DNA from 3 places in the Sulfitobacter sp. PR48 genome. Region 1 is predicted to be linked to each of the others. Evidence: riboswitches for the same ligand, from Rfam matches in the RefSeq annotation. Region 1 holds a riboswitch; each other region holds the start of a gene.
What was found. Region 1 has a riboswitch for cobalamin ahead of PVW51_RS24325 (TonB-dependent receptor). Riboswitches for the same ligand answer to the same signal wherever they lie in the genome.
Positions count from the first base shown of each region.

Region 2: another riboswitch for cobalamin. It lies ahead of PVW51_RS07525 (aromatic ring-hydroxylating oxygenase subunit alpha); the one in region 1 lies ahead of PVW51_RS24325 (TonB-dependent receptor).
Region 3: another riboswitch for cobalamin. It lies ahead of PVW51_RS07510 (ABC transporter substrate-binding protein); the one in region 1 lies ahead of PVW51_RS24325 (TonB-dependent receptor).

Region 1 covers NZ_JARAMM010000013.1:52,416-62,749, forward strand. Annotated here, with positions in the region: gene ccmD (heme exporter protein CcmD) at 1-131, opposite strand, end outside; gene PVW51_RS17150 (heme ABC transporter permease) at 131-865, opposite strand; gene ccmB (heme exporter protein CcmB) at 949-1,605, opposite strand; gene ccmA (heme ABC exporter ATP-binding protein CcmA) at 1,602-2,219, opposite strand; gene PVW51_RS17165 (Mth938-like domain-containing protein) at 2,309-2,662, opposite strand; cobalamin riboswitch at 2,828-3,034, shown strand; partial or broken gene PVW51_RS24325 (TonB-dependent receptor) at 3,160-3,755, shown strand; gene PVW51_RS17175 (ABC transporter ATP-binding protein) at 3,935-4,531, shown strand; gene PVW51_RS17180 (DUF6925 family protein) at 4,528-5,361, shown strand; gene secF (protein translocase subunit SecF) at 5,488-6,456, opposite strand; gene secD (protein translocase subunit SecD) at 6,458-8,107, opposite strand; gene yajC (preprotein translocase subunit YajC) at 8,142-8,420, opposite strand; gene PVW51_RS17200 (pentapeptide repeat-containing protein) at 8,603-10,015, shown strand; gene serS (serine--tRNA ligase) at 10,084-10,334, shown strand, end outside.
Region 2 covers NZ_JARAMM010000004.1:243,564-253,897, forward strand. Annotated here, with positions in the region: gene PVW51_RS07520 (hybrid-cluster NAD(P)-dependent oxidoreductase) at 1-739, opposite strand, end outside; gene PVW51_RS07525 (aromatic ring-hydroxylating oxygenase subunit alpha) at 744-1,970, opposite strand; cobalamin riboswitch at 2,093-2,291, opposite strand; cobalamin riboswitch at 2,421-2,612, shown strand; gene nrdH (glutaredoxin-like protein NrdH) at 2,709-2,930, shown strand; gene nrdI (class Ib ribonucleoside-diphosphate reductase assembly flavoprotein NrdI) at 2,941-3,357, shown strand; gene nrdE (class 1b ribonucleoside-diphosphate reductase subunit alpha) at 3,426-5,507, shown strand; gene nrdF (class 1b ribonucleoside-diphosphate reductase subunit beta) at 5,516-6,493, shown strand; gene metH (methionine synthase) at 6,660-9,374, opposite strand; gene PVW51_RS07555 (homocysteine S-methyltransferase family protein) at 9,371-10,334, opposite strand, start outside.
Region 3 covers NZ_JARAMM010000004.1:233,104-243,437, forward strand. Annotated here, with positions in the region: gene PVW51_RS07470 (tripartite tricarboxylate transporter permease) at 1-715, opposite strand, end outside; gene PVW51_RS07475 (tricarboxylate transporter) at 782-1,888, opposite strand; gene PVW51_RS07480 (response regulator transcription factor) at 2,025-2,699, shown strand; gene PVW51_RS07485 (sensor histidine kinase) at 2,696-4,096, shown strand; gene PVW51_RS07490 (class I SAM-dependent methyltransferase) at 4,250-5,026, opposite strand; gene PVW51_RS07495 (pseudoazurin) at 5,023-5,448, opposite strand; gene PVW51_RS07500 (ABC transporter ATP-binding protein) at 5,453-6,220, opposite strand; gene PVW51_RS07505 (FecCD family ABC transporter permease) at 6,217-7,257, opposite strand; gene PVW51_RS07510 (ABC transporter substrate-binding protein) at 7,254-8,264, opposite strand; cobalamin riboswitch at 8,436-8,630, opposite strand; gene PVW51_RS07515 (ABC transporter substrate-binding protein) at 8,728-9,735, opposite strand; cobalamin riboswitch at 9,907-10,105, opposite strand; gene PVW51_RS07520 (hybrid-cluster NAD(P)-dependent oxidoreductase) at 10,126-10,334, opposite strand, start outside.

The sequences.
Region 1 (10,334 bases):
TCAGCGGCGTCCAGCGTGGCGCGTGCGGCGCGGCCCCGGCGCAGGGTCCAGAGCACCAGCACCGCCAGCAGCAGCAGCGACACCGCATAGGCCGACAGCACTTCGACCGCGTATTTTCCCAGATCGGGCATCATGCCGCCCTGCCCGCCCGCGCCCGCAGCGCGGCGGCGCGGCGCAGCCGGATTTCCGTGCCGGTGCGGTAGAACACCAGCGCGACAAAGAGCAGGCCAAAGCCGATCATGCAGATCACCAGCGGGTAGAAGAACACATCGTCCACACTGCGCCCGCCTGTCGCCACCGGCACCGAGGTGCCCTGGTGCAGACCCTGGTTCCAGAACTGCACGGCATAGCGGCTGAGCACGGCAAAGACCGACCCGACAAGGCACAGGACCGAGGTGAGATCGGCCGCGGTGTCGGGGTCTTCGATGGCTTCCCACAGGGCGATATAGCCGAGGTAGAACAGGAACAGGATCAGAAAGGAGGTAAGCCGGGGATCCCAGGCCCACCAGGTGCCCCACATCGGCTGGCCCCAGATCGCGCCGGTCAGCAGGGCGATCACGGTCATCACCACGCCCACGGGTGCGGCAGCCTTGGCCGCCAGCGCGCTGACATGGTGGCGGCGGATCAGCCAGATCAGCGAGGCGACCAGCATCATGAACCAGGCGTTGATCGCCATCAGGGCGGCGGGGACATGCAGGTAGATGATCTTGACCGTTGCGCCCTGGCGGTAATCCTGGGGCGTGCCGAAGAAGCCCCAGATCAGCCCGGTCGCGACACAGGCCAGCGACAGCACCCAGAGCACGGGTTGTACCCGCGCGCTCAGGGTGAGAAATTTCACCGGGTTTGCGTAACTCCAGATCGACATGGGCTACTCCTACTCTGCCGCGCGGCGGTGCTCAATAGACGACGGCGCGACGGATTGACCGGGGGTATGGGGGGCGGCGCCGCTCATCGCAGCCCCATGCGCAGCACGGCGGCAGAGGCGAAGGGCATCAGGGCGATCACCGCGCAGGTGATCCCGGCCAGCATCAGCAGTGGTGTGGTCACCTCCTGCCCGCCTGCGCCGCGCCGGGCGACCTCGGCCCCGAAGATCAGGGTCGGCACGTAAAGCGGCAGTACCAGCAGCGACAGCAGCAGCCCGCCGCGTTTGATCCCCACGGTAAGCGCCGCGCCGAAACAGCCGATGACCGACAGCGCCGGTGTCCCCAGCGCCAGCGAAACGACAAGCCAGAGGTAGCCTGGCGGTGCGAGGTTCAGCAGCACGCCCAGCACCGGGGCGGCCAGCACCAGCGGCAGGCCCGTGGTCAGCCAATGGGCCAGCGCCTTGACGCTCAGCGCCCCCTCCAGCGGCAGCGGGGCAGTGAGCAGCAGGTCAAGCGTGCCATCCTCGAAATCCAGCGCCAGCAGGCGGTCCAGCGACAAAAGGCAGGCCAGCAGCGCGCCCAGCCAGAGCACGCCGGGGGCGATGAGTTGCAAGAGCGCCGCCTGCGGGCCGACGCTGAAGGGCACCAGCACCGTCACGATCAGGAAGAAGGCAAGCCCCAGGCCAAAGCCGCCCCCGGCCCGGAGCGCGAGCGTCAGGTCGCGGATCAGAAGCGCCCTCACAGAAAGGCCTCGTCGCTGGCGCCGGCGCGGGTGGCAGCACTGGCGCGGAAGGGGGTGATGTCCAGCACCTGCGCCTCGATCCCCAGGTCGATATGGGTGGCGATCAGCGCCGCGCCGCCCTGTGCCAGATGCGCGCGCAGGGCAGCGGCAAAGAGCGCCACCGCCCCGGTGTCGAGCGAAACGGTGGGTTCGTCCAGCACCCAGAGCGGCCGCCCGGTGACCAGAAGCCGCGCCAGTCCCAGACGGCGTTTCTGCCCTGCCGACAGGGTGCCTGCCAGCCGGTCCGCCAGCCCGTGCAGGTCAAAGGCATCCAGCGCCGGGGTGATGTCGGAAGTGCCAAAGGTCCGCGCCCAGAAGGCCAGGTTCTCGGTCACGCTCAGCATCGCTTTCAGCCCGTCGGCATGGGCGGCATAGGCGACACGGTCCTGCGCGCCCTCGATGCGGCCCGAAAGCGGCGGTTGCAGGCCCGCGATGCTGCGCAACAGGGTAGTCTTGCCCGCGCCGTTCGGCCCGCGCAGGATCAGCGCCTGGCCCGGCACCAGCGCAAGGCTGAGACCGGTCAGAACCGGCACACCGCCACGGGCAAGGGTCAGATCATCGACACGTAACATCATGCCCCCTGCGTAACCCATTGGCGGAGCGCGCAAAAGCGGTCATTTGCGGCGCGGCACCCCGGCGGGGCGGGCGCAACGGCCCGGGCATGTCAGACGGGGATCAGCGCGAGGGCAATGCGGCGGCCTTCGCTCAGCAAGATGTTGTAGGTGCGGCAGGCGGCGGGGGATGCCATCGCCTCCACCCCCATACCGGCCTCCTCCAGCGGGCCGGTCAGGGATTCCGGCAGATGGCCGATCTCGGCGCCGGTCCCGACAAAGAGCACGTCAACCTGCCCCTTGAGCGCCAGAAGCGCGGCGTCGTCCTGCAGCCCGGCCCATGTCTGAATGCCACCGGGTCCGGCAATCACCGGGCCATGGATCACCTGCCCGCCGATGCGGAAAAAGCCGGGGCCATAGCCTTCGACGGGTTTCGCATCCGTAAAGACGATCTCGTTCAAGCGCATGTCACATCCCTTTGCAAAGCGGCAGGACGATCATAGCCGATGCGGCCCTGACGTTATAGGCCAGCGCGGTAAAAAGACGCCCCCTGGCGGGGTGCTTTGCCGCGGGCCCCGCCGGGCGGCGCAGAGAATTTTCCCATGCAGGCTTTACCGAAACGATTCGGGCCGCTAACCAAAGGGTACTTCGGTCCGGACGGTTCGCCGTCTGGTTAATAGGGAACGTGGTTCGGCCCTCCGGCCAAATCCACGACTGCCCCCGCAACTGTAGGCGGAGAGCGAAGCCGGCGCATACCACTGTCACAGCATATGTGATGGGAAGGTCCGGCCAAGCAACGACCCGCGAGTCAGGAGACCTGCCGAGGTGTTCACCCTGTTCGGGCGCGAGGGGCGTCGGGACTGCGGAGCTTCCGCTTGTGGTGTTTTCACCGTCTGCGGGGGGCATCCCTCAAAAGACAATTCAACGTCTGGCGGCCCGTCGGGGCCGCAACCGAGGGTATCTCATGCCTCTTGCATCCGCTCTGGCTTCCGCAGCCGTCGTTCCATTCTTCACCACTGCTGCACTGGCTCAGGATCATTTCGATCTGGGCGAAATCATTGTCTCGGGCGGGCTGACGCCGATCGAGGCCGAGGCACTGGGCCGCGCGGCGCGCGTTGTCACGGCACAACAGATCGAGGAGCGCGGCATCGCCACGGTGCAGGACGCCCTGCGCGCCTTGCCGGGCGTGTCGGTCAACGGGTACGGCAGCAGTTTTACCAGGTCCGCCTGCGCGGCGGCGAGGCAAACCATACGCTGATCCTGATCGACGGGATCGAAGCCTCGGGCGGCGATGGCGAATATATTCTCAGCGGTCTGGAAACCGCCAATATCGAGCGCATCGAGGTGCTGCGCGGGCCGCAATCGGTCTATTACGGTTCCAACGCCTCGGCGGGGGTTATCAATATCATTACCCGCAAAGGCGGGATCGGTGACACCTATTCGGCCACGCTGGAGCTGGGCAATGGGACAACGGCAACCGCATTTCTTTCGCGCCGGATGCGCCGGGTTATGTGGTGGATGATCCGACCCAGTTCGGCACCCGCGACGAACGGACGCTAGGTCGTGTTGACATTCATTGTCACCCACCCGTTTCAGTCCAAAATTGCTCAGTTCCAGGCAAGAGAGCGCAGGAATAGCCAGCTATTTCAAGCTCTCTTAACGCAGAAATGGGCAATTTTGGCGAAACCCCTGCGGGGCGCGGCGGATTTTGCCTCTGCCATCCCGGATGTTCGCTTCCAATGATCACATTGCTGCGCTCACATCAGGGCGCCAGCGGCAAAATCCGCCTCGCGCGGGTGGGCGACAATGAATGTCAACACGACCTAGGGGTCTACGGCGAATATGCGATGCTGGAGGGGCGGCTGACCCATCGGCTGGCCTATGAGAACACCAGATACGAATCGACCTTCAACGGCGGCGCGCCGAAGCTTACCCGGACCCAAGCGCTGAAATACCGGCTGAGTTTCGGCCTGGACGGGCGCAGCGTGGCAGAGGCCGGCCATCTGCTGAACCTGCTGCTTGAGACCGAGAAGGACAGCAGTTCCTCCAATCCGCATTACGGACGCGAATCGACCTCCCTCGCGCTGGAATACCGCGGCAGCTTTGCCGATCTGGCGGCGGAGGGGCGCGCGGTGATCGTGTCACTGCATGACCTGGGGTTGGCGGCGCGGCACTGCACCCGCCTGATCGTCGTCGACAAGGGCGGCATTGCCGCGGACGGCCCACCGCAGGCGGTGCTGACCCCAGCGCTTGTCCGTGACACCTTTGGCGTCAGCGCTTTTCTGGAAGAAACGGCATCGGGGCTTGTCTTTCAGCCGCTGGACATACTGGAATGAGCGGCGTCACCCTTGTGCGGCCCTGGCTGAGCCTTGAGCTTGAGCGCGAGATGCAGGTGCTCAGCTGGGCCATCAACCAGCCCGGTTTCGTGACGGCGCGACGCATCGTCTGGCGCGAGGTGCGCAATGCGGACCTGCCGAAAGAACGCGATGTCGCAGCCTGGCTGGCGCAGGAGCTTGAGGCGCAGAAGATGCAGGATGCCGTGGCCTTCCTGACCTCGCGCGATGTCTCCCGTTTCACCGACCAGAGCGCAAAGGCGGGCCGGTCGCTGATGGATCCGGACAATCCGGCCATGGCTGCCATCCTCAGGGCGCATCCGCACCGCGTTGCCCTGACCCGGCTGGGCCGGGTCGAGGTGTTTCAGATGATCGGCGGGCCGGATACCGGCGGCACCTCCCCCGAGGGGCCACATACGCATGTCTTGCCAAAACTTCTGCGCGCGGGGCGCACCCATTCCGCCAATGCGCCGATCCCCGAAGGCTGGGTGCCCTGTGCGGGCTATCACCCCGAGAGCCCGGTTTCCGGACGGCTGGGAGAGGACAAGGCGTTCAACCGCGCCGCCTTTTACAGGTTTCAGGAAATGTTGCAGGCATGGGGTTCGCAGGAATACCTTTCCGCGAAATCACTCTGCTGGGCAGCGCTTGAACGGGAGCGGGAGCCGGGCAGCATCACCGAGCCTGCGACCCGGATCGGGCGCGCCGGGCTGCGCAACGGGTTGCGGCAATGGCGGTGTCTGCAGGGCGATTGCGCGCTGCTGGATCGCTGGAGCGCTGCATTTGATGCCAGCACCCTGCCCGCGGAAACCGATGATGAAAATCCGGGGCACTGAAAAGCTAGCCGTACTGGCGGTATCACACTTCGCTGAAACCCGCAGGCCCGTTTCTGATGGTGCAGCGCAAAAGCTGATCCGCGCCGCACCTGGGACCGAACCTGCGGTCGATCCGGCGCGGGTGTCTCAGGCGTCAATATTGGCGTATTGGTTGCCTGCATTCGCATCCGGTTTGGACCAGTCGCGCTTGACGCCGAGATAGAGCAGGATCGCCGAGGCCACGAAGATCGAGGAATAGGTGCCCACGATCACGCCCCAGATCATCGCAAAGACGAAACCCCGGATCACATCACCGCCAAGTGCAAAGAGCGCGATCAGCGCCAGCAGGGTGGTGAAGGAGGTCATCAATGTCCGGCTCATGGTTTCATTGATGGACAGGTTCAGGATCTCTTTCAGGGGGCGTTTCTTGTACTTGCGCAGGTTCTCCCGCACCCGGTCAAAGACAACGACGGTATCGTTCAGCGAATAGCCCACGATGGTCAGAAGTGCTGCGATGATCGCCAGATCGAACCGGATTTCAAGCTCGGAGAAGATGCCGATTGTCAGCACCACGTCATGGACAAGGGCCAGCACGGCCCCTGCGGCAAACTGCCATTCAAAGCGCAGCCAGATGTAGATCAGCACCGCCCCGATCGCCAGCGCCACGGCAATCACCGCCGTCTGGATCAGTTCGCCCGATACCTTGGGGCCCACGGATTCGACCGAAGTGAACTTGATGTCGGGCCGCGCGGTTTTCAGCGCCTGTTCCACCGCTTCGATGGTTTCGACGGTGACCGCCTGCTGTTCGTCCTGCGCCTGGATGCGAATCATCGCCACGTTCTGATCGTCGCGGAAACTGGGGTCGAACACCTCGGTGATGGTGATGTCGCCCAGCCCCAGCTTGTCAATCGCATCGCGGTATTCCGCAACAACCACGGGGCGCGGGCTTTCGGTGCGGATCGTGGTGCCGCCGCGAAAGTCGATGCCATAGTTCAGGCCCTGGATCAGGAAGGAGGCAAAGGCGATGACCATCATCAGGCCCGAAATGCCCAGCCAGAGCTTCCAGCGTGCGAAGAAGTCGAAACTCGTGTCGTCCTTGATCATTCGCAAACGCATGTCAGACCTCAATTGTTTTGGGACGCGCCCGTTCAAACCAGATCACCACCAGCAGACGGGTGACAAAGATCGCGGTAAAGACGGACGTGATGATGCCGAAGCCGAGCGTGATGGCAAAGCCGCGCACCGGGCCGGAGCCCATGGCGAACAGGATCACGGCGGTGATCAGCGTGGTGATATTGGCGTCCACGATGGCGCTGAGCGCCTTTTCATAGCCCAGTGCAATGGCGCGTGCCGGGCCCTTGGCGGTTTTCAGCTCTTCGCGGATACGTTCGAAGATCAGCACATTGGCATCCACCGCCATGCCCACCGTCAGGACAATCCCGGCGATCCCCGGCAGGGTCAGCGTGGCGCCGATCAGGCTGAGCAGGCCGAACAGCAAGCCGACGTTGATGACCAGTGCGATATTGGCAAAGATGCCGAACAGCCCGTAGCTCATGAACATGAAGGCGAGCACGGCGACAAAGGCCACGATGGTGGCCACCTTGCCCGCGTCGATGCTGTCCTGGCCCAGTTCCGGACCGATGGTGCGTTCCTCAAGAAAGTCGAGGCCGGCGGGCAGCGCACCGGCGCGCAGCAGCACCGCGAGGTTGGTCGATTCCTCGACCGTGAAATTGCCGGTGATGATGCCGGAGCCGCCGGGAATATGGCTTTGGATCACGGGTGCGCTGATCACCTCGTCATCCAGCACGATGGCAAAGGGAGAGCCGATGTTCTCGGCGGTGTATTTGCCGAATTTGCGCGCGCCCGTGGTGTCAAAGCGGAAGCTGACCGCGGGGGAGCCGTTCTGGTCAAAGGAAGGCTGCGCATCCACCAGTTCCTCGCCGGTGACCACCGGGGCGGTCTCGACGGTGTAATATTCGCCCTCGTTGTCCAGCGAGGGCAGCAGCGAATTGCCGATCCCGGGGTTGGCATTGGCATCGGTGCCGCGGCTGACCACCGGGTTGAAGGTCAGCTGAGCGGTGGTGCCGATGATCGCCTTCAGCTCGGCGGCCGAGCCGATGCCCGGCACCTGGATCAGGATACGGTCCGATCCCTGGCGCTGGATCGTGGGTTCGCGGGTGCCGACCTCGTCGATGCGGCGGCGGATGATCTCCAGCGACTGCTGCATCGTGCGTTCATCCGTGGCCTGCTTTTCGGCATCGGAGAGGGTGATGGTGATCAGCCCGTCATTGCCGCTCACGTTGATGTCGCTGGCCCCGGCCCCGGTCAGGGTCTGCACCGGGCGGGCAAGGCCGCGCAGGATCTCCATCGCCTCGGCCATCTTGGAGGCATCCTGCAGGCGCACCCTGAGTTCGCCGTCCGGCGCCTCCTGCCGGCGCACCGGGGTCAGGCTGCGCAGGGCATCGCGGACCTCGGGCCAGGTGGCCTCCATCCGGCTTTTGTAGACATCCTGCACCCGGACTTCCGCCAGCAGATGCGCGCCGCCGCGCAGGTCCAGGCCCAGATTGACCAGCCCCGATGGCATCCAGCCCGGCCACAGATCGCGCTGCGCTTCAAGTTCGGGCGTGGCGCCGCCCTGCTCGATGGCCTTGACCGCGTCGTTGTGTTGTTCGACGGGGCTGTAAAACGCGTTGGGGAGCGCCAGCCAAAGTCCCACCACGCAGGTCAGGACAATGACAATCCGCTTCCACAGATCAATCTGAAGCATGCTCTTGCCTTTACATCACGGCCGGAAAGCCGGGTTATTTGGCGGGTTCGGTCTTGGAAACCACGGTGGCGATGGTGGATTGCACCACCCGCACCTTGACGCCGTCTGCGATCTCGACCTCGATCTCGCCGTCTTCCTTGACCTTGACGACCTTGCCGATCAGCCCGCCCTGGGTGACCACCTGGTCGCCCCGGCGCAGGCCAGCGACCATCGCCTGATGTTCCTTGGCCTTTTTCTGCTGCGGACGGATCAACAGGAAATACATGATCCCGAAGATCAGGATGAGCGGCACGAATTGCTGGATACCTTGCATGGAAATGGTCCTTCTGGGTGGGGCCGGCCGACCCCAAAGAGCGCGACCGCGAATTTTGCCGGAACCTAAGCGCGGTGAGGTCCATGTGCAAGGTGGAAAGGGCGCGACAAACGGCCCCGTTTGGCTTGGACCGGTGCCATTTACACGCCATAGTGCGCAGATCACCCCAATGGACCGCAAAAATGACCTATGTGCCGATCCCCCTGCCCCCACATGTGCTGATGGCAATTGGCCTGCTTTTGGCTTTGGTCGTCCTCTCCGGTCTGGTCGTTCTGTTGCTGATGCCCAAGGAGATGGCCAAGCGCGAGGCGCTCAGCACGGTGCAAAGCCGCATGGGCCTGCGGATGATGCACCCTGCCGTCTTTGTCCTCGGCGCGATATTCTGGGGGGTACTGTTCGGGCTGCTCTGCATCGGATTGCTCTGGACAATCTTTGGCCTGATCTGGGGGCCGTTGCCATCCCCCGAACGGCTGCCGGGGCAAAGCAGCGCCATCTGGAACTGGCGGTTTTCACTGGTGAAGCTCACCGCGTTGACAACGGTCTTGGCGGCAGTCATCGCCCTGCCTGTCACCCTGACCCGCCTGAAACTGACGCGGGATCAGAACAGACACGCCGCAGAATCGCTGTACAATGACAAGATGAACACTGCCGTTGCGGACCTCTATGCGCAGCGGCAGGTGACAAAATGGGCTGTGAACAAGGCAGAAAACGGCTGGGAAGACGACATTCCACGACGCAACGGGGCGATCGACAGATTTCTGGGGCTGACCGATGAAAACCCCGATCTGCGCCCAAGGGTGGACAGGCTGCTGAGCGTCTATCTGCGCGAATTGTCGCGTGAGTTTCCGGCCAAGGAGCCGCCAGAAGACGCGTCTCCGACAGATTTGCAGAAATGGGCCGCCAACCTGCAACCCGCCCGGTCCGACATGGAAAATGCGGCCCAAACCCTGAGCCGACTGAACCGCAGCACAGAGGAAAGAGAAAAGGACAATCTGCCGGACTTGAAGGGCATGAACCTGCAGAAATTCGACCTGACCGGCCTGTTTCTTGCGCATGCGAACCTCAGTGGGACGCAGTTGCAGGGGGTGGACCTCAGTGGGGCGCAGTTGCAGGGGGCGGACCTCAGCGGGGCGCAGTTGCAGGGGGCGAACCTCGACGGGGCGCAGTTGCAGGGGGCGGTCCTCATCGCGGCGCAGTCGCAGGGGGCGTACCTCGGCGGGGCGCAGTTGCAGGGGGCGGACCTCCGCAGGGCGCAGTTGCAGGGGGCGGACCTCTTCGGGGCGCAGTTGCAGGGGGCGGACCTCTTCGAGGCGCAGTTGCAGGGGGCGGACCTCCGCAGGGCGCAGTTTGATGCTGGCACAGGCCTCAGCGCCGCTACTCTTCGAGGTGCGGCGCTGAGCTTTGTGGATTTTACAGATGTACCACAAATCGCGGATCATTTGGAGGAGGTTTTTGGCGACAGCACGGTGACACTGCCCGACGGTGTGGTCCCGCCTGCGCGCTTCGACGTGAAATATGAGAGCGGGCCCGACTTCACCACCGCATGGCGCGACTTTCAGCGTTCCATCGGTCAGGACCCCGCCGATCCCAAATAGCCTACCGTTCCGGCGCGATCTGCGCCATAAGGCGGCGCAACGACTCAAATTGCCCAAGGACGCATCCCATGCACGACATCCGCGCCATCCGTGAGAACCCCGCTGCCCTTGACGCCGCCCTGGCCCGGCGCGGCGATGCGCCGGTCTCGGCCGCTGTTCTGGAACTGGACGCGGCACGGCGGGGCAAGATTTCCGCTGCCGAAGCGGCGCAGGCGGAGCAGAATGCCGCCTCCAAACTGGTCGGCGCCGCCAAGGCCAAGGGTGATGAAGCCGAATTCGAGCGCCTGCGCGCCCTGGTGGGCGAGAAGAAAGCCGAAGT
Region 2 (10,334 bases), on a different contig from region 1:
CCTGGTGGTAGCGATCCATGTCATAGCCAAGACCCTGAAGCGCCTCGCGCACGGTCTGCATGAAGGGCTCGGGCCCACAGCAAAAGACTTCGCGCTCCAGATAATCGGGGGCCATGAGGCCCAGCATCAGCTGGTTGATCTGGCCGCGATAGCCGGTCCAGGGCGCAAACCGGTCGGCCGCCTTGACGATCCAGTGCAGGTCGATGCCCGGCACCCGGCTGGCCATGTGCTCCAGCCGCTGGCGAAAGATGATCTCGGACGGGCGGCGCGCGCAGTTCACAAAGACGATGTCAGGCTCGGTGCCCAGATCGAACATCCAGGTGGTCATCGACATCATCGGCGTGATGCCGGACCCGGCCGAGATGAACAGGTATTTGTCTGACGGGAAATCGGTATGGGTGAACCAGCCCGCCGGTCCCGTCACCTTCAGCCGCATGCCGGGTTCCAGGTGATCCAGCATCCAGCGTGTGCCGATGCTGTCGGCCTGCGCCTTGACGGTGATCGAGATCGACCGCGGCCGCGAGGGCGAGGAGGAAATCGTATAGGTCCGGTGCACGGTGCCACCGGGCACCGGCAGTTCCAGCGTCAGGAACTGACCCGGCTTGAAGTCGAACAGCGCCCCCGAGGGCGCGCGAAAGGTGAATGTGGCGGTATTGGCCAGTTCGGGGATGACCGACACGCATTCCAGCGGTTCATCGTCCTGCCAGAAGATATTGGACGGATGGGCGATATCTTTCATCGTGTTACTCCGCCGCCATCTGGGTCGGGGTCAGCCGCCGCGACATCGTGTTGCAATACCAGTCGACAAAACCGATCACGCCGGTCTCGTGGATGGGCGAATAGGGACCGGGCTCATAGGCGGGTGAATTGATGCCGCGCTGGTTGTCTTCCACCACCCGGCGGTCCTCGTCATTGGTGGCGATCCAGACCTCGGTCAGGCGCTGGAGATCGTAATCCACACCTTCCACGGCATCCTTGTGGACCAGCCATTTGGTCGTGACTTGCGTTGTCGTCGCCGTCAGCGGTGTGACGCGAAAGACGATGGAATGATCCGGCAGGAAATGGTTCCAGGTGGTGGGGTAATGGTATTTCAGCAAAGTGCCGGCGGTGTCGTCCCGGACCCGCCCGAGAAACTTTGTCACCGCCGGTTTCAGGTCCATCGTAAAGCTCTTGGCACCCGGCAGAAGCGGCATCCGCGCAAGGCGGTATTGCATGTCCTCGGCCATGCGGAATTGCGAGGGATAGCCCTGATCTTCCAGCCGGTCGAAATGGGCCTGAAGATGCGGCGGTGTCTCCCCTTCCTCGATGCCGGTGACGGTCGGATCATCGGTAAAGGACCGGCACAGGCCCGGATGGTTGCCCCCGCAATGGTAACATTCGCGGTTGTTTTCCCAGACCAGCTTCCAGTTGCCGTCTTCGATGATGCTTGTCTCATGCGCGACCTTGGCGTCGCTCAGGTCATGCACCGCAAGATAGGGCTGCGCGAGGGCGGCGAAGGCCTCGAAATCGGGCGCTTCATCGGCAAGGCAGATATAGATCAGCCCCTGCAGATCCCGGCAATGGACCGGTTTCAACCCATGCTGTGACGGATCGAAATCAGGCCCCATTTCGCGGGCCCACAACAGCTTTCCGTCCAGACTGTATGTCCATTGGTGATAGGGGCAGACCAGGTTGGGCGACACGCCCTTTGCCTTGTTGCAGATGACCGAACCGCGATGGCGGCAGGAATTGTGAAAGGCGCGGATCACGCCATCGGAACCGCGCACGATGACCACGCCGTAGCTGCCGACCTGATGGGTGACATAGCTGCCCGCTTTGGTCAGTTCGCAGGCAGGGACGGCGAACAGCCAGTCGCGGTAGAAAATCGTTTCCATATCCGCGCGAAAGACGTCGGGATCGGTGTAGAAGGGTTGTTCCAGCGCATGGCCGGCGCGGCGCCGTGCCAGCAGGTCGCTGAGTGGGTGGGTCATCTTTCTGGTCTCCTGCCGCGCCCCGCGGATCGATTTGGGCAGATGACAGCACAAGACACCGATGGGCCGCAGCCTCTGGGAGGTGCCGCGCGCCAATTCAGTGCCAAGACCGCCACCCGCGGTTGAACAACTTCACCAAGGCTGGTTTCCGGACTTGATCGCAGCCCGTGAGGGCCCGAGGCGCAACGCCTTCCCGGGCTCCTCCTGCCCAGTGGCCGTTGATGCGCCGCATTACGATCTTACCGTTGCGGGGGCAGTGCCGGATTTTCGCCGGCTTCCCAATTCTCGGACCGAAGCCCGCACCTTGTCCTGTGATGATAGGCCGGACGCATGTTTTATGAAGATTTATTTGCGACCAAAACACTCTTGGAAAAGACAGCAACGCATTTTCCCGGAAGGGGAAGGTAAAAAGGCCGACATCTATATATTGACAGTTTGCCTCAAGTTCACCCAATATGCAGTTGCTTTGGTGCCGGCGACTCGTCTTGCCGGTGAAAAGGGAAGCTGGTGAAAATCCGGCACTGCCCCCGCAACTGTAAGCAGCGAGTCACGTCCCGTTACCACTGGTGCATGCCGCACCGGGAAGGGGGCCGCGACACCCGAGCTGCGAGTCAGGAGACCTGCCGGAGCACCATAGATGACGACCGCGGCGGAGGGCCGGGGCGCGTGTTCCGGTGCCACTGGCGCCCGATCCCGTGCCCTTCCTTTCGTGCCAACACCATAGTGAGGACAGGGCAAATGACCATTACAGTCTATTCCAAACCGGCCTGCGTGCAATGCACCGCAACCACCCGCGCGCTTGAGATGCGCGGCATTGATTTTCAGCTGATCGACCTGACCGAGGATGCCGCGGCAATGGCACTGGTGCAGGGTCTGGGCTATCGGCAGGCCCCCGTCGTGGTGGCAGGCGATGATCACTGGGCCGGATTCCGCCCCGACAAGATCAGCGCGATGATCTGAGGGCGCGGCAATGGGCGGGCTGGTCTATTTCTCGTCCCGGTCGCAGAACACGCATCGTTTCGTGGGCCGGACCGGTCTGGCGGCGGCGCGTATTCCGCCGGACCCCGAAGCGCCGCTGCCCGCTCCCGACGCGCCCTTTGTGCTGGTCACACCAACCTTTGCGGACGGGCAGGGGCGTGGCGCGGTTCCCAAACCGGTGATCCGCTTTCTCAACATTGCGCGCAACCGTGCGCTGTTGCGCGGGGTCATCGCCTCGGGCAACCGGAACTTCGGCGCGACCTATGCGCTGGCGGGCGATGTGATCGCCAGAAAATGCGCCGTGCCGGTGCTGTATCGCTTTGAACTCGCGGGGACCGACGGTGATGTCGCCCGTGTCCTGGATGGATTGGACAGATTTTGGAAAACGCAACTCTTGACCGCGAACTGACCGACAGCGCCCCGGCCGCAGCGGTGCCTGCCGAATGGCAGGGGCTCGACTACCACGCGCTGAACGCGATGCTGAACCTCTATGACGATCAGGGGCATATCCGTTTCGACGCCGACCGCATGGCGGCGCGGCAGTACTTCCTGCAGCATGTGAACCAGAACACGGTGTTCTTTCATTCGCTGGATGAAAAGCTGGACTATCTGGTCAGCGAAGGCTTTTACGAAGAGGCCGTGCTGAAGCAATATGACCGCGGTTTCCTGCACCGGATCTGGGCGGCAGCCTTTGCCCTGAAGTTCCGTTTTCCGACCTTCCTGGGCGCGTTCAAATACTACACCAGCTACACGCTGAAAACACTGGACGGGAAACGCTATCTCGAACGCTTCGAAGACCGCGTGGTGATGGTCGCCCTGACGCTGGCGCGCGGCAGTGAAGACGACGCGATGCGCCTGATGAACGAGATCATCGCAGGCCGGTTCCAGCCCGCAACGCCGACCTTCCTGAACGCGGGCAAGGCGCAAAGGGGCGAGCTGATTTCCTGTTTCCTGCTGCGTCTGGAAGACAACATGGAAAGCATCGGGCGGGGCATCAATTCGGCCCTGCAATTGTCCAAGCGCGGCGGCGGCGTGGCCCTGCTGCTGACCAACCTGCGCGAACATGGTGCGCCGATCAAAGGGATCGAGAACCAGTCGTCCGGGGTGATCCCGGTGATGAAACTGCTGGAAGACAGCTTTTCCTATGCCAACCAGCTGGGCGCGCGTCAGGGCGCCGGAGCCGTCTATCTGAACGCGCACCACCCCGATATCCTGCGTTTCCTCGATACCAAGCGCGAGAATGCGGATGAAAAGATCCGGATCAAGACCCTGTCGCTGGGCGTGGTCATCCCCGACATCACCTTTACCCTGGCCAAGAAGAACGAGGATATGTACCTGTTCTCGCCGCATGATGTGGAACGGGTCTACAAGGTGCCTTTCTCGGAAATCTCGGTGACCGAGAAATACCACGAGATGGTGGATAACCCCAGGATCCGAAAGAAAAAGATCAACGCGCGGGCGTTCTTCCAGACGCTGGCCGAGATCCAGTTTGAATCGGGCTATCCCTATATCATGTTCGAGGACACGGTGAACCGCGCCAACCCGGTCAAGGGGCGCATCGTCATGTCGAACCTGTGTTCCGAGATTCTCCAGGTCAGCGAGGCCTCCGAATTCAACGACGATCTGAGCTACAAGCATCTGGGCACCGATATCTCCTGCAACCTCGGGTCGCTCAACATCGCCAAGGCAATGGATGGTGGCGATCTGGGGGGCACGGTGCAGGCGGCGATCCGGGCGTTGAACGCGGTGTCGGAACTGTCGGCCATCGACTCGGTGCCTTCCGTGCGCCGGGGCAACGACGAAGGACATGCCATCGGGCTCGGGCAGATGAACCTGCACGGTTTCCTTGCGCGCGAGCATATCCACTACGGCAGCGCCGAGGGTGTGGATTTCACCAACATCTATTTTGCCACGGTGCTGTTCCACTGTCTGCGCGCATCTAACGCATTGGCGCGCGAACGCGGCCGCAGCTTTGCCGGTTTCGAAACGTCGAAATACGCCGATGGCAGTTTTTTCGATACCTATGTCGAACGGGACTGGCTGCCCGAAACCGCGCGCATCAAGGCCCTGTTCGATCAGTTCGGCATCGAAGTGCCCAGCCGTCAGGACTGGAACGCGCTGAAAGAGGAGGTCATGAAGGACGGGTTGTTCAACCGCAACCTTCAAGCGGTGCCGCCGACCGGGTCGATCAGCTATATCAACAATTCGACCTCGTCGATCCACCCGATCACCTCGAAGATCGAGATCCGCAAGGAGGGCAAGCTGGGCCGCGTCTATTACCCGGCGCCCTATATGACCAATGACAATCTTGAGTACTACCGGGATGCCTATGAAATCGGGCCGGAGGCGATCATCGACACCTATGCCGCCGCCACGCAGCATGTGGATCAGGGCCTGTCGCTGACGCTGTTCTTCAAGGACACCGCCAGCACCCGCGACATCAACCGCGCCCAGATCTACGCCTGGAAGAAAGGCATCAAGACAATCTATTACATCCGCCTTCGCCAACTGGCGCTGGAAGGAACCGAGGTGCAGGGCTGCGTCTCCTGCTCGTTGTGAGGACCGAAATGAAAGATCTGACCCATTCCCGCCCCGTGCCGCGCGCGATCAACTGGAACCGTTTGCAGGACGACAAGGACCTGGAGATCTGGAACCGTCTGACGGTGAACTTCTGGCTGCCGGAAAAGATGCCGCTGTCGAACGACATCCAAAGCTGGTCGCAATTGTCGGAGGAAGAACAGCGCCTGACGATCCGGGTGTTCACCGGCCTGACACTGCTGGACACGATCCAGAACACCGTCGGCGCACCTGCGCTGATGGCCGATGCGGTCACGCCGCATGAAGAGGCGGTTCTGACCAATATCGCCTTCATGGAGGCGGTCCATGCGCGGTCCTATTCCTCCATCTTCTCGACCTTATGTTCCACCGCCGAGGTGGACGAGGCATTCCGCTGGTCGGAAGAGAATGCGCAGCTGCAGCAGAAATCGCGGCTGATCCTAGATGAATATGACGCCACATCGAACCCGCTGCGCAAGAAGGTGGCCAGCGTGTTTCTGGAAAGCTTCCTGTTCTATTCCGGCTTTTACCTGCCAATGCATTGGTCCAGCCGCGCCAGGCTGACCAACACCGCCGATCTGATCCGCCTGATCATCCGCGACGAGGCGGTGCATGGCTATTACATCGGCTACAAGTTCCAGCGCGCCATGGAACGGCTGACCGAAGCGGAGCGGGCTGAATTGAAAGACTTTGCCTTTGCGCTGATGTTCGACCTCTACGAGATCGAGACCCGCTATACCGCGATGCTCTATGACCCGCTGGGGCTGACCGAAGATGTAAAGAGCTTTCTGCACTACAACGCCAACAAGGCGCTGCAGAACCTGGGGTTCGAATCGCTGTTCCCCGAGGAATTGTGCAAGGTGAACCCGGCGATCATGGCGGCCCTCAGCCCCAATGCGGATGAGAACCACGACTTCTTTTCCGGCTCCGGCTCATCCTATGTCATCGGCAAGGCCGAGGCGACAGAAGACGCCGATTGGGATTTCTGAACGCGCCGCGCGGACAGCGGTCTCGAATTCGCGCGTGGGGAAAGCGGAAAGGGCTCGCAGGTCGCCCGGCCGCACCAGGCACAAATATCCCCTGTGCATGCGCGCGGTGAGCCGGTTCAGCGATGCGCCTCGAACGCCGGTCTTGCCTCACAGCTGACGGCGGCGGCTATTCCGCCGCGATGACGGCCCGTGGGGCAGGCACATAGTTCAGGATCGGCGCAAGCCAGCGTTCAACCTCGTCAAAGGGCATGTTCTTGCGGCTGGCATAATCCTGCACCTGATCCCGTTCGATCTTGGACACGCCGAAATAATAGCTATCGGGATGCGCGATATAGAGGCCGGACACCGATGATCCCGGCCACATCGCCATGCTTTCCGTCAGCGTGACACCTGTGGCGGCTTCGGCGTCCAGCAGGCTGAACAGGGTCCGCTTCTCTGTGTGGTCGGGCTGGGCGGGATAGCCGGGGGCGGGGCGGATGCCCTGATAGGGCTCGCCGACCAGTTCGTCAGGCGCAAAGGTTTCATCGGCGGCATAGGCCCAGTAGCTGCGGCGCACGCGCTGGTGCAGCATCTCGGCCATGGCCTCGGCAAAGCGGTCGGCCAGTGCTTTGACAAGGATCGCGGAATAATTGTCGTTTTCCTTGTCGAACCGCTTGGCGATCTCGGCCTCCTGCGCACCTGCGGTCACGACAAACCCGCCGACCCAGTCGTCGGTCCCATCGGGGGCGACAAAATCGGCCAGTGCCACATTGGGGCGGCCGGCGCGTTTGGCATGTTGCTGGCGCAGCGTGTGCAATCTGGCCAGATCACCGCTGCGCGAGCTGTCGGTGAACAGCTGGATGTCGTCGCCCCGTGCATTGGCGGGCCAGAACCCGACAACCGCCCGCGGCCCGAACCATTTTTCATCAATGATCCGTTTCAGCATTTGCCTGGCGTCGGCAAACAGTGCCCGCGCGGCTTCGCCCTGTTTTTCATCCTCAAGGATTTTCGGATAGACGCCCTTCAGCTCCCATGTGCGAAAGAACGGCGTCCAGTCGATATATTCGGCAATCTCGGCCAGATCCCAATCCTCGATGGTCCTGGCACCGGTGAAGCTGGGGGCGGGCACGGTATAACCGCTCCAGTCGATCCGCATCGCATTGGCACGCGCCTCGGCCAGCGGCACACGTTTCTTGGCGCGTTCGGCGCGTTCATGGCGCTCGGTCACTTCGATGTATTCGGATCTGATCCTGTCGATATAGGCGGCCTTGCGGTCCTTGCTCAGCAACTCGCCAACCACCCCCACCGCGCGGCTGGCATCCAGCACATGGACCGCCTGACCCCGGGTGTAGCGCGGCGCGATCTTGACGGCGGTATGTACCTTTGAGGTCGTGGCGCCCCCGATCAGCAGCGGAATGTCAAAGCCCTCGCGCTCCAGCTCGGCGGCCAGGTGAGACATTTCGTCAAGGCTGGGGGTGATCAGGCCGGACAGGCCGATCACATCGACATTCTCGTCACGGGCGATCTGCAGGATCTTCTGCGGCGGCACCATCACCCCAAGGTCGATGATTTCATAGTTGTTGCAGGCCAGCACGACGCCGACGATGTTCTTGCCGATGTCATGCACGTCGCCCTTGACCGTGGCCATCAGCACCTTGCCCGCGGTCTCGCGGCCGACACCGCCGTTCAGCCGCTTTTCCTCTTCCATATAAGGCAGCAGGACCGCCACGGCCTGTTTCATCACCCGGGCCGATTTGACCACCTGCGGCAGGAACATCTTGCCCGCGCCAAACAGGTCTCCGACCACGTTCATGCCGGCCATCAGCGGCCCTTCGATCACATGCAGGGGGCGTTCGGCGGACTGGCGCGCTTCCTCGGTATCGGCTTCGATGAACTCGGTGATGCCGTTGACCAGCGCATGTTCCATCCGCTTTTCGACACTCCATTCGCGCCATGCCAGATCGCGCAGCTTTTCCGTGCGCGCACCGCCGCGAAAGCGGTCGGCGATGTCCAGCATCCGTTCGGTTGCATCGTCGCGACGGTTGAGCACCACATCTTCGCAGGCCGCGCGCAAGTCGGGATCAATCTGGTCATAAACCGCCAGCTGCCCCGCGTTGACGATCCCCATGTCCATGCCCGCCTGAATGGCGTGATACAGGAACACCGCATGCATCGCCTCGCGCACCGTGTCATTGCCGCGGAAGGAGAACGACAGGTTCGACACCCCGCCCGAGACATGGGCATGGGGCAGGTTGCTGCGGATCCAGCGCGTCGCCTCGATGAAATCGACGCCGTAATTGTTGTGTTCCTCGATGCCAGTCGCCACGGCGAACACATTGGGGTCAAAGATGATGTCTTCGGGGGGAAAGCCGACCTCATCCACCAGGATGCGGTAGGCGCGTTCGCAAATCTGGATCTTGCGCGCGCAGGTGTCGGCCTGGCCGTCCTCGTCAAAGGCCATGACCACCACCGCGGCACCATAGGCAAGGCACAGGCGCGCATGGTGGCGAAAGGCGTCTTCGCCCTCTTTCATGCTGATCGAATTGACCACGGACTTGCCCTGAACACATTGCAGGCCTGCCTCGATCACCTCCCATTTCGAACTGTCGATCATGACCGGCACCCGGGCGATGTCCGGCTCGGCGGCGACAAGGTTCAGGAATTCGACCATCGCGGCCTTTGAATCGATCAGCCCCTCGTCCATGTTGACGTCGATGATCTGGGCACCGTTTTCGACCTGATCCCGCGCCACGTCCAGTGCCGCACTGTAATCACGGTTGGTGATCAGCTTGCGGAACCGCGCAGAGCCGGTGACATTGGTGCGTTCGCCCACATTCACAAAGGGAATATCGGGGGTCAGAACAAAGGGCTCCAGCCCGGACAGGCGCAGATGGCGGCTCATGCTGCCACCTTGCCTTGCAACTGGCGGGGGGCATGGGGTGCCACCGCCTCGGCAATGGCGGCGATATGGTCGGGCGTGGTGCCACAGCAGCCGCCGACCACGTTCACCAACCCTTCGGCAGCGAATTCGGCCACCTGGCGCGCAGTATCCCCGGGCCCTTCGTCGTATTGCCCGAAGGCATTGGGCAACCCGGCATTGGGATAGGCACAGATCAGCGTATCCGCCACCCCCGCAAGCTCCGCGATATGCGGGCGCATCGCGCTGGCCCCAAGCGCACAGTTCAGACCCACGGTGAAAGGCCGCGCATGGCTGACCGAATGCCAGAAGGCGGTGGGCGTCTGCCCCGACAGCGTGCGCCCGGAGGCATCGGTGATCGTCCCCGAGAGCATCAGCGGCAGCCTGCTGCCCTGTTCTTCAAAGGCCTCGAAGCAGGCGAAAATCGCAGCCTTGGCGTTCAGCGTGTCAAAGATCGTCTCGATCAGGATCAGATCGGCCCCGCCCGCGATCAGCCCGCGCACCTGCTGGCCGTAGGCCAGGCGCAAGTCGTCGAAGGTGACAGCACGGTATCCCGGATCGTTCACATCCGGGCTGAGTGATGCGGTTCGGTTTGTCGGTCCGACCGCCCCCGCCACGAAGCGCGGCCTGCCGTCGATGGCCGTCGCCCGGTTCATCGCAGCACGGGCGATGCGCGCCCCTTCGGCGTTCAGGTCGTGCACGGCGCTTTCCATCCCGTAATCGGCCTGCGCGATGGTGGTGGCGGAGAACGTGTTGGTCTCGACAATATCCGCACCGGCCATCGCAAAGGCGAAATGGATATCCTCCACCGCCTGCGGCTGCGTCAGGGTCAAAAGGTCGTTGTTGCCCTTCTGCGGATGCTCGGAATGGTGGCGGCAGGCATGGCCGGACCCATGCCCGGCGTAGTCCTCTTCACTCAGGCCAAGGGTTTGGATCTGCGTGCCC
Region 3 (10,334 bases), on a different contig from region 1:
GCGGTTCGCGTGCAATGGCGCGGTCCTGCCGGAGAAGCGAGATGATCTCGGGAATGGCAAAGATGCCAAGGCCGACGATGACCAGTTTCAGCCCGTCCGCCAGATAGGGGAAATCATAGGACGACATGCGCAGATCGCCCGAAGAGGCACCCTCGCCAATGGTGCCGATCAGCATGCCCAGACCGGCGGCGACGATGCCCTTGATGGCGACGCGCCCTGCAAGAATGCCGACCATTGACAGGCCGAAGATGGTGATCATCAGCAATTCAGGCGTGCGGAACTCCAGCACGATGGGCCGGGCGATCAGGATGAAGATCGTCAGGAAGCTCGCGCCGACCAGACCGCCGAACAGCGATGAGGCAAAGGCGGCGGACAGCGCGCGCGCGGCCTGTCCCTTCTTGGCCATGGGAAAGCCGTCCAGCACCGTTGCCTGGCTGGCAGACGATCCCGGAATGCCCATCAGAACAGAGGCGAAAGTATCCGATGTCGGCACCACGGCCACCATCCCCACCATGAGCGCAAGCCCCAGAATCGGGTCCATCCCGAACATGAACGGCAAGAGCAGCGACAGCCCCGCGATGCCGCCCAGACCGGGAAACACCCCGATGCAAAGGCCCATCAGAACACCAAGTGTGAGGTAACCCAGTACGACGGGCTGCAAGATCAGCCCCCACGCACTGCCCAGCGCCGGCAGCGCCTCCATGATGACTTCCATGACAAATCCTCCCGATCCGCTTGGTCAAACGCCCCGCCTGTCGGCGGGGCGCTCGCAAAGCGGGTCTCAGTTCAGCGACACGCCGTATTTTTCCTGCAGCCAGTTCTGGATGAAGGCCTTGGCCTCGGGTGTGACCTTGGTGGCGCTGGCAAGCGCCTTTTGCGCAGGCACGCCGGTCATCTGGGGGTATTTGCCCAGACGCTTTTCCGAAATCGCGGCGAAATCGGGACGCGCCTTGATGGCCTCGAAGGCGGCTGTATAGGTCGCAATCGCCGCTTCGGAGGCGCCATTGGGCAGGAAGACCATCTTCTGCGCCGGGAAACCGGCGATGAAGAACGCTTTCCAGGCATCCCAGCTCTCGCCGGAGGTTTCGCAGCCCTCGGTGGCTTCGCAGACTTCCTTGAAGGTCGGGATGTCGGGGAAGGTCGGATCGCGCACGATGTTGCCATCGTCATCCAGCGCGCCCCAGGTCATCATCGGCACGGCTGTGCCCGCCTCGACCAGCGGCGTCACGCCCGACAGGTAGGAGGAGGATGTCTGATAGTCGATGTTGGCTTCGCCCCGTTCAAACATCAGGCGGCCATCACCACGGCCCTTGATGCCCATGACGCTTTCGACATTCAGGCCCAGCATTTCCCAGGCCAGTGTCGGCACGAGGTCAAGGCGCGTGGCACCCTGGTTGCCATAGATGAAATCGACTTCCTTGAGGGCGCTGGCGTCCATGCCGTCCATCTTCGCCGCCAGGTCGGGCGGCAGATAAGCGACACCGCCGGTCCCCGAGGCCAGGACAACGTTCCAGTCGGCATAGTCGAACTTGACGCGCGGATCACCCAGCAGGAACGGGAATTGTGTGGAGCCGCTGGAGCCGAAGATGGTGGTGCCGTCCTCAAAGGTCTGCGACTGGAAATAATTCGCACCCTTGGTCGAACCGGCACCCGGCATGAACTTCACGACCACCGTGGGCTGACCCGGCAGCGCCTCGGACAGAAGCGGGGCATAGAAGTTGGCCCATTTGGCCGAGCCGCCGGTTTCCGAGAACGGGATGATCCATTCGACGGTCTTGCCCGCCATATCCATGGTTTGGCCTTCGGCATGTGCCTTGACCGAGAATGTTGCAGCGGCAGCGGCGACGAGACCAACGGCCACGCGACGCGTGGTTTTGAAAGTGGACATATCTTCCTCCCTTGAATGTAGTCCCTGGTATTGGAGGGACCAAATTAGAATCACGAGGGGGTGTCCGCCCCCTGTTGATCTACGCTGAGTGAACTGCGAACCTTTCATGAAACTTGCATGCGGGAAAATAAGTGCCGTGCGGATTACGCTGATCGAGGACAATGGAAGCCTGGCCAAGGGCATCGGATACCGTCTGCAAGACGCAGGCCATGCCGTGGATCATCTGGCCGATGGCGCCGAAGCGGAAACCTACCTGCAGGCCGACGGGGCCGATCTGGTCATCCTCGACATCAACCTGCCGGGGGTGGACGGGCTGACGCTGCTGCGCCAGATGCGCCAGCGGGGCGATACCCGGCCGGTGATCCTGCTGACCGCAAGGGCAGAGACCGAGGACCGCGTGCTCGGGCTTGATGCCGGTGCCGATGATTATCTGATCAAACCCTTCGACATGGCGGAACTGGAAGCCCGCGTGCGCGCCCTGCTGCGCAGGCGCGCCATTCCCCAGCAACAGCGCGAGGCCGTGGGCGCCCTGCAATATGATGTCGCCGGTCGGCAGTTGTTCGACGGTGAAACCGAGATCGACCTGCCACGCCGTGAGATGTCCATGTTCGAATGCCTCTATGCCGCCAATGGCAGGCTGGTGACCAAAAGCACCCTGCTGGACCATGCCTATGGTGTCGGCACCGATGTGGCCGATACGGTGGTCGAGGTCTATGTCTCGCGCCTGCGCCGCAGGCTCAGCCCCCATGGCATCCAGATCAAGACCCAGCGCGGTCTGGGCTATCAACTCCTGACCGGGCAGGCGGAATGAGGCCGCATTCGCTCCGCTCCCGGCTGATCCTGATCATCCTGACCCCTTTGCTGCTGATCGCCCTGATCACCGGGATCTGGCAATACAGGACAACGACACTCAGGGCCGAAGGCATCTTTGACCGGGGTCTTCTCTCTGCGGCCCTCGCAATTTCGCGCGATATCGCGGTTTCGGATGGCGACGCGCTGAGCCCGCCGACCCGCGCCATCCTCAGCGATACCTCGGGGGGCGAGATTTTCTACCACGTCTATGCGCCCGACGGCGTCTTTGTCACCGGCTACGCAACCCCGCCGGTGCAACCCCCGTCGGCCCCCCAGAATCGGGCCGAACCCTATTATTACGACGCCCGCTACCGGGGCGAGGAGGTGCGGGTCCTGCGGTTTCAGGATGGCACGACGATCAGCGGTGTCAGCGGGGTTTTCAACATCACGGTCTGGCAGAATGCCGATGTGCGCAACAACTTCGTGCATGAAGTCGTGACGCGATCATTCGCTGTCATCGGCCTGCTCGTGGCCTCGGTGGCCCTTGTCGTCTGGTTCGGCGTCGCCCTTGGCCTGCGCCCGCTGCTGGATCTGGAAATGGCCATTGCCCGCAGGACCCCCACCGACCTGGAGCCGATCCGCCGTCCGGTGCCGATAGAGGCCCGCAAACTTGTCGAAACGCTGAACACCCTGCTGGACCGCGTCTCTCGCCGGATCAGCTCGAAGGATGAATTCATCTCCAACGCCGCCCATCAGTTGCGAAACCCTGTCGCCGGTGTGCTCGCCCTGGCCGAGGCGGTGCAGAACGCCCCGAGCCGCGAATCCGCCATCGCGCGCAGCGCCGAACTGGTCGATGCCGCCCGTGAGGCGAGCAGCCTGACAAACCAGCTTTTATCCTTTGAGCGGGCGAGCGGCACAGATGTTGACCGCTCCGGCACCCGGATCGACCTGCGCGACCTGCTGAGCCAGATCACCGAGCGCTTCAAGGCCCAGATCGCGCCGAGGCAAGTGGAACTGACCCTCGCGCTTCCCGACAGGGCGGTCGTGATTAAGGGCGACGAATTCATGCTGCAGGAGGCCTTTTTGAACCTGTTGATGAATGCCGTGGTGCATGGCGGCCCCGGCATGTCAGCCATCGCGGTCAACCTGGCCAGAGAGGGCGAGATGGCCGTGATCGAGGTGAAGGACAACGGCGTCGGCATCCCGCGCGAAAAATTCGTCGAAGCGGTCAGCCGTTTCGGTCAGGCCAATGGCGGCCCGGGCAGCGGGCTGGGCCTGCCCATCGCGGCGCGGGTGATGGAAAACCACGGCGGGTCGCTCAGGCTGCTCGACATATCGGAGGGGACGGCTGTGCTGCTCGCGCTTCCTTTGGACGAAGGGGACCTGCCGCACGACAGCCGCCGCAGAAGCGACTGACGATACAGCGTCCCGCCTTTAACCTGATACTCGCCGTATCGCCGATGTCCCGAGAGCGCGAAGCGCGGCAGGGTATTGGCGCTTCATGTTCAAGGCCGCGCGCTTTACCCGGTTGCGTCAGAGCGCCCCGATGATTTTGACCGCTGGGATAAATCAGGCGATCGGCGGTTTTTCGGCCAGCAGGATGAACCGGTCGTAAAGCCGGGTCCGCAGGTTGTTGCGCAACCCGGTGGTCTGCCGCTGCGCCCGCGCAATCGGCGCATGGGAGAGTTGCCGGATTGGCGAGAACCCGGCCGCCTCCAGCATCGGCACCAGCTGTTCGGCCCTCAGCCCCCCAGCAAAGGGCAGACGCCGCATGATCGCGCGATGCTGTTCGCCCACCGCCCCGTCAATATGCGGCTCGGGCGAAATCCTGTTCCACAGCGCCAGAACCCGGGCGGCCACCCGCCCGGCAAGCGGCAGGTTCGCCCAGTCACCGTCATAGATCAGCAGCCGTCCGCCGGGGCGCAGAACGCGATACCAATCGGCAAAGGCGGCCTCCGGCTCGACCAATGTCCAGACCAGATGGCGGCAAAGCACGGCGTCATAACTGTTGTCAGGCTCCAGCGTGCGTGTGGCATCGGCATGAAGGAACCGCAAACGCGGCTTGCCTGCGTGTTTTTCACGCGCCCGGGCCAGCATGGCTTCGGAAAAATCAAGCGCGGTGACGTCATGGCCCTGATCATGGATCAGCCTGGTGACCTCGCCCGTGCCACAGGCCAGCTCAAGCACACGCCTGGGGGCCGGTCCCAGATGTTCGCGCATCGGGGCTGCCCAGGCCGCCGCTTCCGCGCCCGGCTCGATGCGGTGCCCGAAGGACATATCAAAGGTTGCAGCGCGCCGGGACCAATGGGCGCGGATTTCCTCGGTCAGATCGTGGTTCAGGGTCATTCGGTTTCCCGGGCAAGGATGGCGGTGAAACGATCTTTGGCGCGGCGCGGAAGATCGGCTGGAAAATCGGCTTGGGGAATGTCTCCGACCTGAATCAACATGACCATTCCCATCGCGAAATGCGGCGAGCATTTGATTCCGTAGCTGCCCGGCACTGTCAATGTCACGGTGAACTCTTCGTTGATCTGGCTTTTGAACGGCACGGCACCCAGCGGCAGCATCCCGTCGATGATCGCGGCATTATGCCCCGATTGCACTGGGATGAAACGCACCGCGTCGCCGGGGGCGATTTTCAGAAATTCCGGTTCATAGATCATCGCCCCCTGACCGTTGCGTGTGTACATCTGCACCTCATGCGTTTCGGCAAGGGCCACCAAGGGGGGCAGGGCGGACAGGATCGTCAGCAGCGCAATATGCTTCATCGGTTCACACCTCGTGACATAGAAAGCGAAAGACAGTTGCATTGTCGGCGGGGTCGCGGAGCCGGGTGGCCTGAACGCGAAAGATCGAGGCCAGCCGCGCGGTGCTCAGCACCTCATCGGGCGGCCCGCAGGCGACCATCCGCCCGCCCTCCATCACCGCCAGGCGGTCACAGCCCATCGCCTGGTTGAGATCATGCAGCGCCATGACCACCGTCACCGGCAGATTGGCCACCAGCCGCAGCAGCGACAGCTGGTGGTGGATATCCAGATGGTTGGTCGGCTCATCCAGGATCAGGATGCGCGGCCGCTGCGCCAGTGCCCGTGCGATCTGGACCCGCTGGCGTTCACCGCCCGACAGCGTGGCCCAGCGGTGCCCTGCCATCTGGGCCATGCCCACGGCCTCCAGCGCATCGGTCACGATGGCCCGGTCCTGCGCACCGAAAGGGGCCAGCGCCGACAGCCAGGGCGTGCGTCCCAGCTCGACCACATCGCGCACCAAAAGTGCCTCGGAGGTTTCGGCGATCTGTTCCACAACCGCAATCTTATGGGCGATGTCGCGCCTGCTGAGCGTGGTCAGGGGCGCGCCGTCCAGCAGCACGGTGCCGGTGCGGCGCGTCAGCAGCCCCGCCAAAAGGCGCAGCAGCGTGGATTTGCCGGAACCGTTCGGGCCGATCAGGCCAAGCGTCTCACCCGGCGCAACCTCAAGCGAGACGTCCTCGACAATGGGCCGCGACCCTGCCGCCCAGCCAAGGGATCTTGCCTCAAGCCTCATGACCATCTCCTGTTGCGCACAAGGATCAGCGCAAAGCCCGGCGCGCCAACCAGCGCCGTGACCACACCAATCGGGACAACCTGACCGGGGATCAGCATGCGCGATGCGATATCCGCCAGGATCAGAAAGACCGCCCCCGCCAGGGCGGAGGCAGGCACAAGCCGCGCATGCCGTGGCCCGACGACGAAACGCATGGCATGGGGGATCACAAGGCCCACGAACCCGATGGAGCCGACCAGGCTGACCATGGTGGCGGTCATCAGGGTCACGGCACCGATCAGCATGATCTGCACCCGACGCACCGCGATGCCAAGCGAGGCCGCCGAGGACACGCCGAAGGAAAACGCATCCATTGCCCGCGCAAACCACAGGCAGATCAGAAAGCCGACCGCGGTGACGGGGGCCGCCAGCACCACATCGGGCCAGCGCACCCCCGACAGATTGCCCAGCAGCCAGAACATGATCCCGCGCGCCTGTTCGGCATTTGCCGATTTGGCGATCAGAAAGGATGTCAGCGCGTTGAAAAGCTGCGAACCGGCGATGCCCGCAAGCACCAGCTGCGCAGAACCGCCACCCGCCGCGCGCGCCAGCATTGCCACCACGGCAAAGGCCAGCGTCGCCCCGACAAAGGCCCCGCCCGAGATCCCCAGCAGACCACCGCCAACGCCCAGAATGGTGACCGCAACCGCACCGGCTCCGGCCCCTGCGGACACGCCCAACAAATAGGGATCGGCCAGCGCATTGCGCACCAAAGCCTGCAGAACGACACCCGACAGGGCAAGGCCCGCTCCACAGGCGGCAGCCAGCAGGGTGCGCGGCAGCCGGTAGCTCCAGATAATGCCGGCGTCGATAGGATCGACGATCAGCCCGGCGTCCCAGATGTTATTGGCAAAGACCGCCGCCACCGTCGCAAGCGGCAGCGGCGTCTCACCAATGACGACACCGCCCAGAACGGCCAGCATCATTATGGCCGCCCCCTGCGCGACCCGCAGCCCATATGTGCGCCGCAAAACGCGGGGGGCAGCCAGATCACTCATTGAAGATCAAACTCCGGCAGGGCCTCGGCCAATGTCTCAAGCGCTGTGACATTGCGGATCGAGGGGTCCATCGAATGCGCGTTCAGGATCACGATGCGGTCATTCCTGACCGCGTCCATCTGGCTGGTCACCGGATCGCTGCGCAGGAATTCCAGCTTCTTCTCCACATCATCCGCCTCGAAACGGCGCCGGTCCATTTCGGCGACGACGATGACCGAAGGGTTGGCGCGGGCGATGCTTTCCCAGCTGACAACCGGCCATTCCTCGTCGCTTTCCACGACATTGCGCAGCCCGAGCTTCTCCATCATGTAACCCGGAGGTCCCTTGCGGCCCGCGACATAGGGGTCGATGTCCATCTCGGCGGAGGAGAACCAGAACACGGCCGAAGCATCGTCAAGATCCAGCGCCGCCGCCTTTTCGATGGCCGCCGCTTCGCGGGCTTTCAGATCCGCGACCAGAGCCGCGCCTTTTTCGGACACGTCAAAGATCTGTGCCAACTGGGTGACACCGGCATAGATGCTGTCCATTTCGAACATGGCCAGACGGGTGCCGTCCGATCCGGTGCTGTTGTCCTTGGCCCAGCAATCGGCGGGCAGTACGAAGGTCGGGATGCCAAGGTCGGCAAACTGGTCGCGGGTGGCGACGATGCCCTGCGGGCCGATGTGCCATTCATATTGCACGACAACCACATCGGGGCGCTTCTCGACCACGGATTCAAAGCTGGGGTCATTGTCGGCCAGACGTTCAATGCCAGCGTTCAATTCGGTGAACTCCGGCAACACTTCGGTGAACCACACCGAGGTGCCGGCAACCCTGTCGCCAAGCCCCAGCGCATACATCAGTTCGGTTCCGGCCTGACCGACAGTCACCGCCGTTTCAGGGGACGCGTCAAAGGTGACGTCGACGCCGCAATTCTCGATCGTCAGGGGATAGGCCGTCTGGGCCTGCGCCACCGGCGCGAAACAGACCGCGCCCAGCAGGGCCGCCCTTAGTGTCTTGTGATACATCCTATGTCTCCGGAGTGTGATGGGCCCGGAGACAAAGAGGGTATGGCGAACCCATGGCTGGCCTGCACGGCAACCGGGGCGGCTGACATCTGCAGGTTGGCGATGGAGGGTGCATGGATGCACCGCTGGACAAAGTTCATTCGACACCTCCCCGGACTCCCCGCCCGGGCCGCGTTACGTTTGCTGTCGGCAGGTCTCCTGACTGGCGGGTCGTCACGGCAGCGGCCTTCCCATGGCACGGGGCCACAGTGGCATGATCGCTGCACGCTCATCGCCTACAGTTGCGGGGGCAGTTCCGGTTCACCGGCGGACCGGTGGCGGATTCCCTTTTGATTCCTTGCGGAAACCGACAGGCGTTGTTCTAGCCAGCAATTTCCGCAGCCGCAATCGCCGATCTCGGGCCGCTCAACCACAGCCCGGAGCGCGACGGGTCGCAGCTGCGCGGCAGGGGCGGCGGCACAGGTCATTTCAGGCCCTGCGCCTCCATCGCTTCGGCCAGTGCCTCAAGCCCGTCGATGATCCGGGTCGAAGGGTTCAGCGTCATCGCGTCCATCGGCAGCACCCGGCCCTCGCTGACCGCCTCCATCAGGCTGGCCACCGGATCGCCGGTCAGGAACGCCATCTTGGCCTCGGTCGAATCCATCGGATAGCGGCGGCGGCTCATGTCGGCGATGGCGATGATCGTCGGGTTTTTCCGGGCGATGGTCTCCCAGCTCACGGTCGGCCAGTCCTCGAAACTGTAGATGATGTTGGTCATCCCGAGTTGCCGCGCCATGTAGCCCGGTGCGCCGTTCTGCCCGGCGACATAGGGGTCGGCCTCCGTGGTTGCCGACGAGAACCAGAAGACGACGCTGACATCTCCGGAGACCGCGCCGACCTTTGCCTTTGCCGCTGCTTCACGCTTGCGCAGATCCGCGATCAGCGCCGCGCCCCGGTCCTGAACGTCAAAAATCTCGGCCAGCTCGGCAATGTCACGATAAACGAGGTCCATCTCGAAGGGCACCGGGCGCGGGCCGTCCGAGGTTTCCATCTGCGGCCGGTCGGCACAATCCGACGGCAGGTTGTAGGCCGGAATGCCGAGGTCCGCGAATTGCTGGCGCGTGCCGACGGACCCCTTTATCCCGATGTAATATTGCAGGTCAGTCGTCACCAGGTCGGGGCGGCGTTCGATCACCGCCTCGAAGGAGGGGTTGTTGTTGTCCAGCCTTTCGATCCCGGCATCCACTTGCGCGAACTGCGGCAGCACCGGACTGCGCCAGACCGAGGTCGCCCTGACCCGGTCGGCCAGCCCCAGCTGATACAGGATCTCGGTGCCCCGCTGGCCAAGCGAAACCACAGTCTCGGGGGCCTTCGGGAACACCAGTTCTATGCCGCAATTGTCGATGGTCAGCGGATAGTCGGTTTTGGCCAATGCCGGCAGCGCCAGCACCATTGCCGTCAGGGCGGCGCCGCTCAGGGATTTGAGGGACATATGTGATCTCCGGTTGATGAAGCGACCGGAGACAGGAAGGGATTGCCGACCTCGGACAGCAACACGGCGCCGGCCGTGAGGGCAGGAGCATTGTTGCAGTTACCGGAAACCCCGAAAGGCCCCGTTGAGGAAAACGTCATATGGCACCTCCCCGGACACCCCGCCCGGACCGCGTTGCTGTTGCATGTCGGCAGGTCTCCTGACTGACGGGTCGCTGTGCTTGGCTGCCTTCCCATGGTCCTTGGACCACAGTGGCATTTATGGCTTGGCACTCGCCGTCTACAGTTGCGGGGGCAGTTCCGGTTCACCGCTTGCGCGGTGGCGGATTCCCTTTTGATTCCTTTCGGAAACCGACAGAAACTGGTTAACCTCTCGTTCTGGTGAATACAATCACACCTCGACAGTGACCTTGCCGATCGGGTGCGAACAGCAGGCCAGGATATAACCCTCCGCGATATCATCTTCCGAGATGCCGCCGTTATGGACCATGTGAACATCGCCCTCCGTCTTGCGGATCTTGCAGGTGCCGCAGATGCCAAAGGTGCAGCCCGACGGGATGTTGAGCCCGCTGGCCTTGGCCGCCGCCAGGACGGTGTCGG